3 regions of the Dactylosporangium sp. CA-139066 genome follow, and region 3 is predicted to be linked to each of the others. Evidence: riboswitches for the same ligand, from Rfam matches in the RefSeq annotation. Region 3 holds a riboswitch; each other region holds the start of a gene.

Region 1 (4,159 bases), 4.0 Mb from region 3:
TGACCGTCAGCCTGTAGGTGCCCGTGGCCACGGCCGAGGCGTCGAACTTCACGGCGGCGTAGTCGTCGGTGCCGACGGCGAGGCCGGCGCCCTTGTTCAGGGCGGTGTAGGCGCGGCCGGCGGGGTACGACACGACCAGGCCGGCGGGGCCACCCGAGACCGTGATGCGCAGGTCGTCGACGCCGGCGCGGCGCGACTGGAAGACGAGCTGCTGCCAGACCGGGGTGGCCTTGGGGACGGTGACGGTGGCCGTCTTCTGCACCACGGCGTCGCCGGTGACCGCCACGACCGGGAGGGTCGCCGTCACGGAGCCGGTGTGTGCGGTACCCGTGCACGACGTCGCGCCGTCGGCCCTGGTCGTGTACGAGTAGTCGAGCTTCAGCGGCACCAGCGCGAGCAGCGTCGAGGAGTTGAGGGCCACGTTGAAGGCGGCGTAGTCCAGGTGGCCGGCCTGGAGGGAGTCGCCCTTCGACAGCGACGAGTAGGCCGCGGTGTTCGTCGGGTACTTCACCGTGACGCCGGGGCCGGTGGCCGTCACCTTGACGTTGCAGATGTCGTCGGTGGCGGCCCACATGGTGCTCACCCAGCCCGTCTGGCCCGGCAGCATCGGGGCGAGGACCGGCACGACCAGGCCGAAGTCCGGGGTCGTCGCCGCGCAGGCCGGTGCCGCCGCGGGGACGATGGCGGCCGCGCCCGCGGCGCACGCGAGGGCGATGGAGGCTGAACGGCGCATCGGAGGGGTCCTTCCCGGGGTGTCTCGGTGTCGGTCTGCCTGATCGGCGGTGCGGCGGCGGTGTTGAGCTAGCCGGTGAGCGTGATCCAGGTGTCGTACTGGTGCACCGCGATTCCCGCGAACGCCGGGTACCGCTGCGCCGCCGTGTCCACCGCGGCCAGCGTCCGGTGCAGCTGGGTGGCTGAGTCGCCGTGGAAGCTGCAGTACCCGCAGTCGCGAAGCGGCTGCGTCTCCGCGCCCAGCCGCACGGGCTTGGCGACCCGCCCGGCCCGGCGCAGCAGGTCGTCGGCGACGCCGAGCATCGAGTTGCTGCCGGTGGCGGTGTTGCGGTAGCTCATCACCGTGATGCCGTCGACCCGGTCGAGGACCGCGTCGGCGAGGTTGCCGCCGCCGGGCGTGGGCACGGTCGGCAGCCAGAACGGGACGTCCAGCTCCACCGGCAGGTCCGTGGCCGCGTTCGTTTCGTCCAGGAGCGCGAGGAACCGGGGTACGAGTGCCGCCTGCTCCTGGGTCCATGAGGGAAGCAGGTACGGCTCCACGTCCAGGTGCAGGCCGCGGAACAGGCCCGTGGCCGCGGCGCCCCGCGCCCAGGCCAGCGCCGTCGCGTGGTCCGTGGTCCAGGCGGGATCGCCGCCGAGCGCGTCGAGCACGATCCCGGCGGCCTCGCACAGCCGTTGCAGCTCCCGCAGGCGGGTGAGCTCGGCCGGGCCGGCCTCGGGGTCGTAGTACGCGAACAGGGCCCGCACGCCGTTGGCCGCCGCCCAGTCCACGACCGGCCGCGGCTCGTCCTGCCGCCACAGCCACATCGCGCGCGTGCCCGGCGGCGCCACCGACGTCTCCGGCGCGAGCGGCGGCAGGCGCAGCGGGGTCGCGGCGATCAGGGCGATCGCCACGAGCACCACGCAGAGCCCGAGCTGCGCGGCCGAGTCCAGCCAACGCCGCATGTCCGGCCCATCGGCAGGCCGTGGACGATCGTGAGGGTCACACCGCGTCACGTTGACGGCCCCGGGGCCGGTGGGACACGATGGCCGGAAGCGGTATGCGGAGGAACCCGGTGCGAAACCGGGACGGTCCCGCCACTGTGACCGGGGAGCCGTCCCTCAGCGCACGGGCCACGGCCAGCTCATTCGATGTGATGGGTCGGCTGGAAGGCCGAGGTGGCGGCGGCGATCCGGGAGTCAGGAGACTCCGGCCGCTGCTGCTCCAGCCGTTTCGCGGGCGCGGACCCGCCGAAGGGAAGTGTGCCCGTGACGCCGCCGTATCCGTTCTCGGCCGTGGTCGGCCTGGCCGACCTGCGCCTGGCCCTGTTGCTCACGGCCGTGTCGCCGGCCATCGGTGGGGTCCTCGTGCGGGGCGAGAAGGGCACCGCCAAGTCCACGGTCGTGCGCGCCCTGGCCGCGCTGCTGCCCGAGGTCGAGGTCGTCTCCGGCTGCCGCTTCGCCTGCGACCCGGCCGCGCCCGACGCCGAATGCCCCGACGGGCCGCACACGCCCGGCGCCGGCTTCGAGCGGCGCCGCTCCGCCCTCGTCGAGCTGCCGGTCGGCGCCACCGAGGACCGCGTCGTCGGCACGCTCGACCTGCAGCGGGCCCTCGGCGACGGGGTCAAGGCCTACGAGCCGGGCCTGCTGGCCGCCGCCCACCGCGGCGTGCTGTACGTCGACGAGGTCAACCTCCTGCCCGACCACCTCGTCGACCTGCTCCTCGACGCCGCCGCGATGGGCCGCGCCCACGTCGAGCGCGACGGCGTGTCGGTCAAGCACGCCGCCCGGTTCCTGCTCGTCGGCACGATGAACCCGGAGGAGGGTGAGCCGCGCCCGCAGCTCGTCGACCGGTTCGGGCTCGTCGTCGGCGTCGCCGCGCCGCAGGAGGCCGCGCCGCGGGCCGAGGTCGTGCGCCGCCGCCTCGCCTACGAGGCCGATCCCGCCGCCTTCGCCGCGCGCTACGTCGAGGCCGACGCCGCGCTCGCGACGCGCATCGCCGCCGCCCGGTCCCGCCTCGGCGGGGTCGCGCTGCCGGACCGGGAGCTGGACCGGATCGCGCGGATCTGCCTGGCGTACCGCGTGGACGGGCTCCGCGCCGACATCGTCGTCGCCCGGACGGCGGTCGCGCTGGCGGCGTGGCACGGGCGGACGGTGGTGACGAAGGACGACGTGCGGGACGCGGCGCGGCTCGCGCTGCCGCACCGCCGGCGCCGCGATCCGCTCGACCCGCCGGGCGCCGACCGCGACCGCCTGGAGGAGGTCCTGGAGCAGGAGGCCGGCCCCGACACCGACGACGACGATCCGAACGACGATGACCCGGACGGCGGCGGCCCCGACGGCGGCGGCCCGGAGGGCGGCGGCCCCGACGGCGGCGGCGACGATGGCGGCCCCGGCCCGGACGATGGCGACGGCGGCCCCGACGCGAACGACGCCGGCCCCGGCCCGGACCGGGGCGCCGACGACAGCACCCCCGGCCCCCGCTCGCCCGACCGTGACGCACGCTTCGAACCACAAAAAGCGGACGAATCCGATGTATCCGACTCATCGGTTATGAGCCAGGAGCTGGCGTTCGCCGGGTTGCCGTACAAACCGAAGCTCCTCAGCATCGCCGGGCGCGCCAACCGGCAGGCGGGCTCGCACGCCGGACGGCGCTCGCCCGCGCTCTCGCGGCACGGCCGCGTCGTGCGCTCCCGCGCCCCGCTCGGCGGCAAGCTCACCAGCCTGCACGTCCCCGACACCGTGCGCGCCGCCGCGCTGCGGGGGGCGCGCCGGGCCGAGGCCCGCGACGTCCGCGAGGCGGTCAAGGTCGGCCGCGAGGCCAACCTGGTCCTGTTCGTCGTGGACGCGTCCGGCTCCATGGCCGCCCGCCAGCGGATGAGCGTGGTGAAGACCGCGATCCTGTCGCTGCTGCGCGACGCGTACCAGCGGCGGGACAAGGTCGGGATGATCGCGTTCCGCGGGCACGATGCCGCGCTCGTCCTGGAGCCCACCGCCAGCCACGAAGTGGGCGTGCTGCGCCTCGCGGAGCTGCGCACCGGGGGCCGCACGCCGCTGGCCGCCGGGCTGCGCCAGGCCGCGCGCACGCTGCACGGCGAGCGCCGCCGCGACGCCCGCCGGCGGCCGCTGCTCGTGGTCGTGACCGACGGGCGGTCCACGAGCGGGCCCGACCCGCTGAGCGTGGTGCCGCTGCTGTCCGGCGTACCGGCCGTGGTCGTCGACTGCGAGTCCGGCCCGATCCGCCTCGGCCTCGCGCGCCGCCTCGCCGCCGCGCTCGAGGCGTCCTGCATTCCGCTGACGAGCCTGGGAGCCTGAGTTGCCGCAGGGAAAAGTCGAGAACGTGCCCGACGACGGGCTCACCACGCGCCAGCGCCGCCGGCAGCACGTGCTTGCCGTACACACCGGGCAGGGCAAGGGAAAGTCGACCGCCGCGTTCGGGATGGCGCTG
Region 2 (4,159 bases), 590 kb from region 3:
TGGCGGACGCCGAGCCGGCCGGCGCGGAGCGCGCCGGATTGACCAGCGAACTGGCGGACCTGATGCGGGTCCGGTATGACACGTCGGGCCGCATCGCCGACCTCGACGAGGCCATCGCGCTGGGCCGCGAGGCCGTGGCGCTCCGGCCGAGCGCCGACGGCCGCTCGTACTGCCTGGCCGTGCTGAGCATGAGCCTGCGGATGCGGTTCGCGTACCACGGCGCGCCGGAGGACCTGGAGGCGGCCGTCGAAGCCGGCCGGCGAGCGGTAACCGAGTCCGAGGCGGCGGGCGAACCGCCCGAGCGGCGCAGCGAACGCCGGGCCGCGCTCGCCGAGGCCCTCGCCGAGCGCGCGGCCGAACTGGACCGCCCGGCCGATCTCGACGAGGCGATCGACCAACTCCGCGACGCGCTGCGGGATCAACCGGCGACCCACGTCGACCGGCTGGTGCTGCTGTCGAACCTGGGCGGCAAGCTCATGCAGCGGTACCGGCGGCGCGGCGACGAGCGCGACGCGGATGACGCGGTCGCCACGCTGCGGACCGGCCTGGCCGCGGCGGCGGGCTCGGCCTGGTGGGCCGGCCTGGCCCTGAACCTGGCCTTCGCGCTGATCATGCGGGACCCGACCGCCACCAACCCCGCCCTCGACGAGGCGATCGGTCTCGCCGGTCAGGCTGCGGACCGGTTGGCCGCCGATCATCCCCAGCGCGCGCCGGCCCTGCGTGATCACGCGGCGTTCCTCATGCTGCGCTATGCACGGGATGCCCGCGGCGACGATCAGGCATCCGCGCTGGAACGCCTGCGTGAGGCATCGGCGCTGCCCGGTGCCAGCCCGCGCCAGCGGCTGCAGGCCGCCGTCGTCGCCGGGGACATCGCCCACGCCCGCGGCGAAGGGCCGGACGCGGCGGCGCTGCTGGCCCGCGCCGTCGCCGAGCTCCCTCTGGTCGCCTGGGTCGGCCTGGACCGGCGGGTCCAGGAGCGCCACCTGGCCACCGAGGCCGTCGGCGTCGCCGGACACGCCGCAGCCGCCCAGGTCGAGGCGGGCGACGCGGCGGCGTCCGTCACCGTGCTCGAACAGGGCCGGGCGGTGCTGTGGACCCACCAGCTGCACCGCCGTTCGGACCTCGGCCGGCTGCGCGAGGAGGCGCCGGACCTGGCGGACCGCCTGGACCGGGTCCGCCGCCACCTCGATGCACGGGGCGGCGGGGACCGCTCGGCGGGGTGACCGCCGTGCTGCCTGCAGCAGCTGCGGGCAGTCAGGTGCGCTGCCCCCAGCGGTCGTCGTGGCGGGCCAGCTCCAGCGGGCGGCGGCGGCGCCAGCCGTGGCGCTCCAGGTCCGGGACCTCCTGCAGGCGGGCGACCGGGCCGACGCAGAGCCAGGCCACCGGGCGGATGCCGGCCGGGATGCCGAGCAGGTCGCGCAGGAAGTCCTCGCGGTAGAACGAGACCCAGCCCACGCCCAGGTGCTCGGCGGTGGCGGCCAGCCACAGGTTCTGCACGGCCAGGCAGACGGAGTACAGCCCGGCGTCGGCGATCGCGTGGCGGCCCAGGACCGCGGGTCCGCCGCGTTGCGGGTCGTACGTGACCACGATCGACAGCGTCGACTCCAGCACGCCGTCGATCTTGATTCGGGCGAAGCGGGCGGCCGCGTCGGGGTCCAGCGTGGCGGCGAAGACGTCGCGTTCGTCGCGGACGTGGGCATGGAAGGCCCCGCGCAGCGCCGGGTCCCGCACGACGACGAAGTCCCACGGCTGCGACAGGCCGACGCTCGGGGCGGCGTGCGCGGCGGTCAGGATCCGATCGAGGACGGCGTCCGGGATCGGCTCGCCGGTGAACTCGCCGCGCACGTCGCGCCGGCGGTGGATGATCTCGTACAGGTCGTGCGTCATGGGCAGGCTCCCGCTGCGATCATGCCCCGGCGCACGCCGGGGCCACCACGCGAGGCCGGTCTTCGGACTCCCGGATCGTCACCTCACCGCCCGCCTTCCCAGCCGGTATGGCCAGTGGCTCACGCAAACACGTGGTGGGCGGCAGCTCCCCGGTCACCGCGGCGGGCCCGTGCCGGACTTGCACCGGCTTCCCGATTCTCCCCGCCGTCGCCGCCGGGGCACCTCGCAACAGTTCGTGCCGAACGGCAGGCTACCCGGCGCGCCGGCCGAGCGTGTCCAGAGGGCCTGGCCTCAGCCGGCCAGTGGCAGGTCGGCGACCGTCGTCCAGGAGTCCGGCGCGGCGCGGCCCCGGATCAGGCGGGCCGAGGCGACCTCGAACGGGACCGGCAGCATCGGCTCGATCGCGGCCTGCGCGGCGCGCATCAGGTCGACGGGCGCGCTGTCGCCGACCGTCAGGTGCGGAATCACCTCGGCATGCTGCCCGCCGTACGGCGGATAGTCCGGGAACCGCGCCCAGACGGCGGCGGTCAGCGCCCGGAACCCGTCGGCCGGCTCCGGGGCCAGCCACAGCACGCGATCGCCGAACCAGCGGGCGGCGGTCAGCGCGGCGCTGAACCGCGGCACCGAGGCGACGGCGGCGGCCAGCTCCGCCAGCGCGGCGGCGTCGAGCGCGTCCGCCGGCACGAACGGGAACAGGACTGTCACGTGCGCGCCGACGCCCCAGCCCGCGGCCGGGTCATAGGCGGCCCGGAACCGGCCGACGAGCGGCTCGACCGCCTCGACGGCGACGATGACCGCGGTCTGCTCGGTGCCATGTGTCATGCGCGCCCCCGAAGGCGAATGTGGCTGACCCGTTCCAACGATCGTGACAGCGAAGGTCCACCGGCAACAACCGCGACCTGTCGATCGCGCTGACGGGCGCCGGCCCGGATGGAACGGGATGGAACGCCGCTTCCCAAGAGGTCCGGCCCCGGGTACCGGATGCGGCAACGGCGGGACGCGTGCACCCGACCGCCTCGGGCGGCCCGGCGGGGCCGGGCCTCTCAGCGCTGCGACCTGCACGACAGGTCGCGCGCCCACGGCGCCGGACCGGCCCTGGCGTACAGGGGCGGCAATCGGTCGACCGGTCGGTAACGCAGCGCGAGATCGGCCCGGCGGGCTCCGGTCATCTAAGGAGTTTTGCCCGATTTGCCGTCACTGTGCGCGACAATGATCCGGTGGAGCGAGCGGACATGGCGCCGAAGCCCGGCGCAAGCACGACGGCGCACGTCGGCCGGCAGCCGATCTACGACCGCGACGGCGCCGTCGTCGGCTACGAGCTGCTGTTCCGGGCCGGGACCGACGCGAGCGTCGCCGACCGTACGGACGAGCACGCCACCGCCCGGGTGCTCGTGGCGGCGTTCACCGAGTTCGGGCTGGAGGAGCTGACCGGCGGGCGGGTGTGCTTCCTCAACGTCACGCGGGCGTTCCTGACCGGGATGCTGCCGCTGCCGTTCGACTACAGCCAGGCCGTGCTCGAGGTGCCGAGCCTGTCGGAGGTCGACGACGACCTCGTGGCCGGCATCACCGTGCTGTCCGAGCGCGGCTTCACCATCGCCCTGGACCACTTCGTCGTCGACGACCCGCGCGAGGTGCTGCTGCCGCTGGTGAGCTACGTGAAGATCGACATGCGGGCCGCCGACGAGGCCGGCGTCCGCGCGGCCGTCGAGCAGTGCCGCCGGCACAAGCACGTCCAGCTCGTGGCGGTACGCCTGGAAAGCACCGAGGCCCTGCGCCTGGCGTTCGAGGTCGGCTTCGACCTCTTCCAGGGCCACATCCTGGGCCGCCCGCACGTTGACTCCACGGTGGCGCTCACGCCCGGCCGCCTGGCCCGGCTGCGGGTCCTGGCCGCGCTGTCGGCCGACGACATCGACATCGACGAGGTCATCGCGCAGGTCAGCCAGGACGCGGGCCTGAGCATGCGCCTGCTGCGGGCCACCAACGCGGCGGCGTTCGGCCTGTCCCGCACGGTCTCCTCGATCCGCGAGGGCATCGTCGCCATGGGCCTCAACCGGCTGCGCCAGTGGGTCACGCTCATGCTCGTGTCGGACCTGACGACCGCCGACCACGAGCAGCTCGTGCGCATCCTGGTCCGGGCCCGGCTGTGCCAGCTGCTGGCGGGGTCGGCGGAGTACCCGGAGGCGGCCGGCCAGGCCGACGCGGCGTACCTCGGCGGCCTGCTCTCGGCCACCGCCGACCACTTCGGCGTCGACGTGTCCCGGGTCATGTCGGG
Region 3 (4,159 bases):
GCGCCGACCTCGCGGCGCTGAGCCCGTCCGCACCTGAAACCACGCCGCCGCCGTTGGCCGGGGAGCCGGTGCAGGTCGCGGTGTACAACGTGCTCTCCGACGCCCACGACCGCCACCGCACCTACCCGCACCGGCGGTTCCCGGCCTGCGTCGAGCTGCTCGGCGGCCTCGGCGCCGACGTCATCGCGCTGCACGAGGTGACGCACGAGCTGTGGTCGGCGCTGCTCGCCGCGGACTGGGTGCGGTCGCGCTACCACGTCTCCGACGGCCCGGCACCGGACGCCGCCTACGGCACCGTCCTGCTGAGCCGCCGGCCGCTGCGCTTCGAGTCGCACCGGCGGCTCGTGGTCGGCGTCGACGGCCGGCGGGTCGCCTTCGCCGCCGCCCACCTGACGAGCAACCGCGCGCCGGACGCGCCGCGGCGCCGCGCCCGCGAGCTGCGGGTCCTCGACGAGCGGCTGTCCCGGCCCGACGTCGAGGACGCCGTGATCCTCGCCGACGTCAACTTCGGCGACGACACTCCGATCCCGATGCCCGGCCTCGTCGACGTGTGGCCGGCCCTGTACCCGTACGACCCGGGCTACACCTTCGACCCGGGCGCGAACCCCCTCGCGGCGATCGGCGACCCGAACGGCCGCCCGGGCCGCCTCGACCGGATCCTGCTGCGCGGCGAGCACCTGGTCCCGGTCGAGATCCAGCGCTTCGGCGACCGGCCGTTCGCCGTCGACGACCGCCCGCGGTACGTCTCCGACCACTTCGGCCTCACGGCGCTGCTGGTCACGGCTGGTACTTGAACCCGATCCCGCGCACGGTGAGCAGATGCCGCGGCGCGGCCGGGTCGGGCTCGATCTTGGAGCGGAGGCGCTTGATGTGCACGTTGAGGGTGTTGCTGTCCTCCTGGATGCCGTCCCAGACCGCCTCGATGAGCAGGCCGCGGCCGAGGGCCCGGCCCGGGTTGCGCACCAGCGTCTCCAGCAGCTGGAACTCCTTCAGGGTCAGCTCGAGCGGCTGCCCGGTGACGGTCGCGATGTGCGCCGCCGGGTCCAGCGCGACCGGCCCGGCAGTGATGACGTCTGACCGGCGGGCGCCGGCCGGGCTCGGGCAGCGGCGCAGCACCGCCCGGATGCGGGCGACGAGCTCGCTGATCCCGTACGGCTCGGCGACGTAGTCGTCGGCGCCGTGCTCCAGGGCCGCGACGATGTCGTCCTCGCCGCCGGCGCCGACGACGATGATGCCGGCCGTGGACCGGGCCCGCAGCGCCCGGCACAGCGCCGGGGCCGGCAGATCCGGGACGGCCGGATCGAGCAGGACCAGGTCCAGGCCGCCCGCCAGGATCTCGTCGAGGGCCTCGGCGGCGGTCGCGGCCGATCGGACGTCGAGGTTCTCGCGGCACAGCACCACCGCCAGGTGGTCGGCCTGGACGAGCAGCAGGCGGGTCACGGTCCAGGCGCCTCCCTCGCGGACGGTGCGCGGGCACGATCGCGCAGCGGCTCACGCTGCGCCACGCGTCCTGAGAGGACCCTGAACGTGGCGAGCGCGACACGCCGACACACCATCTGGTGTTTCGCTTTCTCGATGCCTCCCATATATGGTGTTGCCCGCAGCTGGTTCGCCCGTCCCGCCAGGACGGGCGTCGCAAGAGGGAACCCGGTGCAAGTCCGGGACTGCCCCGCAGCGGTGAGTGGGAACGAAAGCCGTCAACGAAGCACTGGGCCGCCCGGTCTGGGAAGCGACGGCCGGTAGGCGACCGAGCCCGGTCAGGCCCGCGAGTCCGAAGACCTGCCAGCGCGCCGCGCGCCCAACCGGGGTGTGTGGCGGTCGAAGGCTGCGCGGGACGGCCGACGCCAACGCCGATGACGGCCGTGCCGTCCTGCGGTGGCGTCGCCCCTGCGCCGTGACGAGGGGGACACACATGATGCAGGTGCGCAAACGCAACGGCGACCTGGAACCGGTCGACGTCAACAAGATCGTCAAGGCGGTCGAGCGGTGGGTCGGCGACCTCGACGAGGCCGACCCGCTGCGGGTCGCCACGAAGACGATCAGCGGACTGTACGACGGCGCGACGACCGCCGAGCTGGACCGGCTGTCGATCCAGACCGCGGCGGAGCTCATCGGCGAGGAGCCGCAGTACTCCCGCCTCGCCGCCCGGCTGCTGGCCGCGTTCGTGGACAAGGAGGTACGCGGGCAGGGCGTCGCCAGCTTCAGCCAGTCGATCCGCTACGGCCACCAGCTCGGGCTCATCGGCGACGAGACGGCCGCGTTCGTGGCCGCCAACGCGCGCAAGCTCGACGACGCCGTCGACCTCGACGGGGACCTGCGCTTCGAGTACTTCGGGCTGCGCACCGTCGCCGACCGCTACCTGCTGCGCCACCCCGAGACCCGGCTCGTCGTGGAGACGCCGCAGTACTGGCTGCTGCGCGTCGCCTGCGGACTGTCGCAGACGCCGGGCGAGGCGATCGGCTTCTACCGGCTCATGTCGTCGCTGGCGTACCTGCCCAGCTCCCCCACGCTGTTCAACTCCGGCACCCGGCACACCCAGATGTCCTCCTGCTTCCTCGTGGACTCCCCGCGCGACGAGCTCGACTCGATCTACGAGCGCTACCACCAGGTGGCGAAGCTGTCCAAGTTCTCCGGCGGCATCGGCATCGCCTGGTCGCGCATTCGCGGGCGGGGCGCGCTGATCCGCGGTACCAACGGGAAATCGAACGGCATCGTGCCCTTCCTGAAGACCCTGGACGCCGGCGTCGCCGCGGTGAACCAGGGCGGCCGGCGCAAGGGCGCGGCCTGCGTCTACCTCGAGCCGTGGCACCCGGACGTCGAGGAGTTCCTGGAGCTGCGCGACAACACCGGCGAGGACTCCCGCCGCGCGCACAACCTCAACCTGGCCAACTGGATCCCCGACGAGTTCATGCGCCGCGTCGAGGCCGACGCCGACTGGTCGCTCATCGACCCGTCCGACGCCCCGCACCTGCCCGACCTCTACGGCGACGCGTTCGACGAGGCGTACCGGGCGGCCGAGAAGCAGGCGGTGCGCACCGTCAAGGCCCGCGAGCTGTACGGCAAGATGATGCGCACCCTCGCCCAGACCGGCAACGGCTGGATGACGTTCAAGGACCGCTCCAACGCGCTGTCCAACCAGACCGGGGCGCCGGGCAACACCATCCACCTGTCCAACCTGTGCACCGAGATCCTCGAGGTCAACAGCGACGACGAGACCGCGGTGTGCAACCTCGGCTCGATCAACCTCGGCGCCCACGTCACCGCCGGCGGCGTCGACTGGCAACGGCTGCGCGACACCGTACGCACCGCCGTGGTGTTCCTCGACCGGGTCATCGACATCAACTACTACCCGTCGGCGCAGGCGGCCGCGTCCAACCCGCGCTGGCGCCCGGTCGGCCTCGGCCTGATGGGCCTGCAGGACGCGTTCTTCACGCTGCGCCTGCCGTTCGACTCCGCGGCCGCGCGCGAGCTGTCGACGCGGGTGCAGGAGGAGATCCTGCTGACCGCCCTGGAAACGTCGGCCGAGCTCGCCGAGCGCTTCGGCGCGCACCCCGCGTTCGCCGAGACCCGCGCGGCCGCCGGCGCGCTGCACCCCGACCTGTGGGGCGCCCCGGCCGAGGGCGAGCGCTGGTCCGCCCTGCGCGCCCGGATCGCCGCGACCGGGCTGCGCAACTCGCTGCTCGTCGCGATCGCCCCGACGGCCACCATCGCGTCCATCGCCGGCTGCTACGAGTGCATCGAGCCGCAGGTGTCCAACCTGTTCAAGCGCGAGACCATGTCCGGGGAGTTCCTGCAGATCAACGGGTACCTGGTCGGCGAGCTCAAGGCGCGCGGCCTGTGGACGGCGGCGGTCCGCGACCGGATCAAGCGCGCGGAGGGCTCCGTGCAGGACATCGCCGAGCTGCCGGCCGAGATCCGGCAGTTGTACCGCACAGCCTGGGAACTGCCGCAGCGAGCGCTCATCGACCTGGCCGCCGCGCGGGCCCCCTACATCGACCAGTCACAGTCGCTGAACCTGTTCCTGAGCGCCCCGACGATCGGCAAGCTGTCCTCGATGTACCTGCACGCCTGGAAGTCCGGCCTCAAGACCACCTACTACCTGCGCTCGCGCCCGGCCACCCGCATCCAGCAGGCGACCGTGCCCGTCACGCCGGCCGTG

The links. A riboswitch is a leader RNA that binds a small molecule or an ion and turns the genes downstream of it on or off. The one in region 3 is predicted to bind cobalamin.
Region 1: linked by a shared signal. The riboswitch ahead of ACQEVU_RS36770 (VWA domain-containing protein) and the one ahead of ACQEVU_RS18730 (ribonucleoside-diphosphate reductase subunit alpha) in region 3 are both predicted to bind cobalamin.
Region 2: linked by a shared signal. The riboswitch ahead of bluB (5,6-dimethylbenzimidazole synthase) and the one ahead of ACQEVU_RS18730 (ribonucleoside-diphosphate reductase subunit alpha) in region 3 are both predicted to bind cobalamin.

The regions. Positions count from the first base shown of each region.
Region 1 covers NZ_JBNJNH010000001.1:8,049,611-8,053,769, reverse strand. Annotated here, with positions in the region: gene ACQEVU_RS36780 (hypothetical protein) at 1-733, opposite strand, end outside; gene ACQEVU_RS36775 (hypothetical protein) at 802-1,677, opposite strand; cobalamin riboswitch at 1,778-1,922, shown strand; gene ACQEVU_RS36770 (VWA domain-containing protein) at 1,981-4,026, shown strand; gene cobO (cob(I)yrinic acid a,c-diamide adenosyltransferase) at 4,028-4,159, shown strand, end outside.
Region 2 covers NZ_JBNJNH010000001.1:3,509,175-3,513,333, forward strand. Annotated here, with positions in the region: gene ACQEVU_RS15980 (hypothetical protein) at 1-1,223, shown strand, start outside; gene bluB (5,6-dimethylbenzimidazole synthase) at 1,255-1,887, opposite strand; cobalamin riboswitch at 1,924-2,128, opposite strand; gene ACQEVU_RS15990 (2'-5' RNA ligase family protein) at 2,179-2,709, opposite strand; gene ACQEVU_RS15995 (EAL and HDOD domain-containing protein) at 3,105-4,159, shown strand, end outside.
Region 3 covers NZ_JBNJNH010000001.1:4,097,194-4,101,352, reverse strand. Annotated here, with positions in the region: gene ACQEVU_RS18740 (RNA repair domain-containing protein) at 1-794, shown strand, start outside; gene ACQEVU_RS18735 (response regulator transcription factor) at 778-1,440, opposite strand; cobalamin riboswitch at 1,589-1,801, shown strand; gene ACQEVU_RS18730 (ribonucleoside-diphosphate reductase subunit alpha) at 1,913-4,159, shown strand, end outside.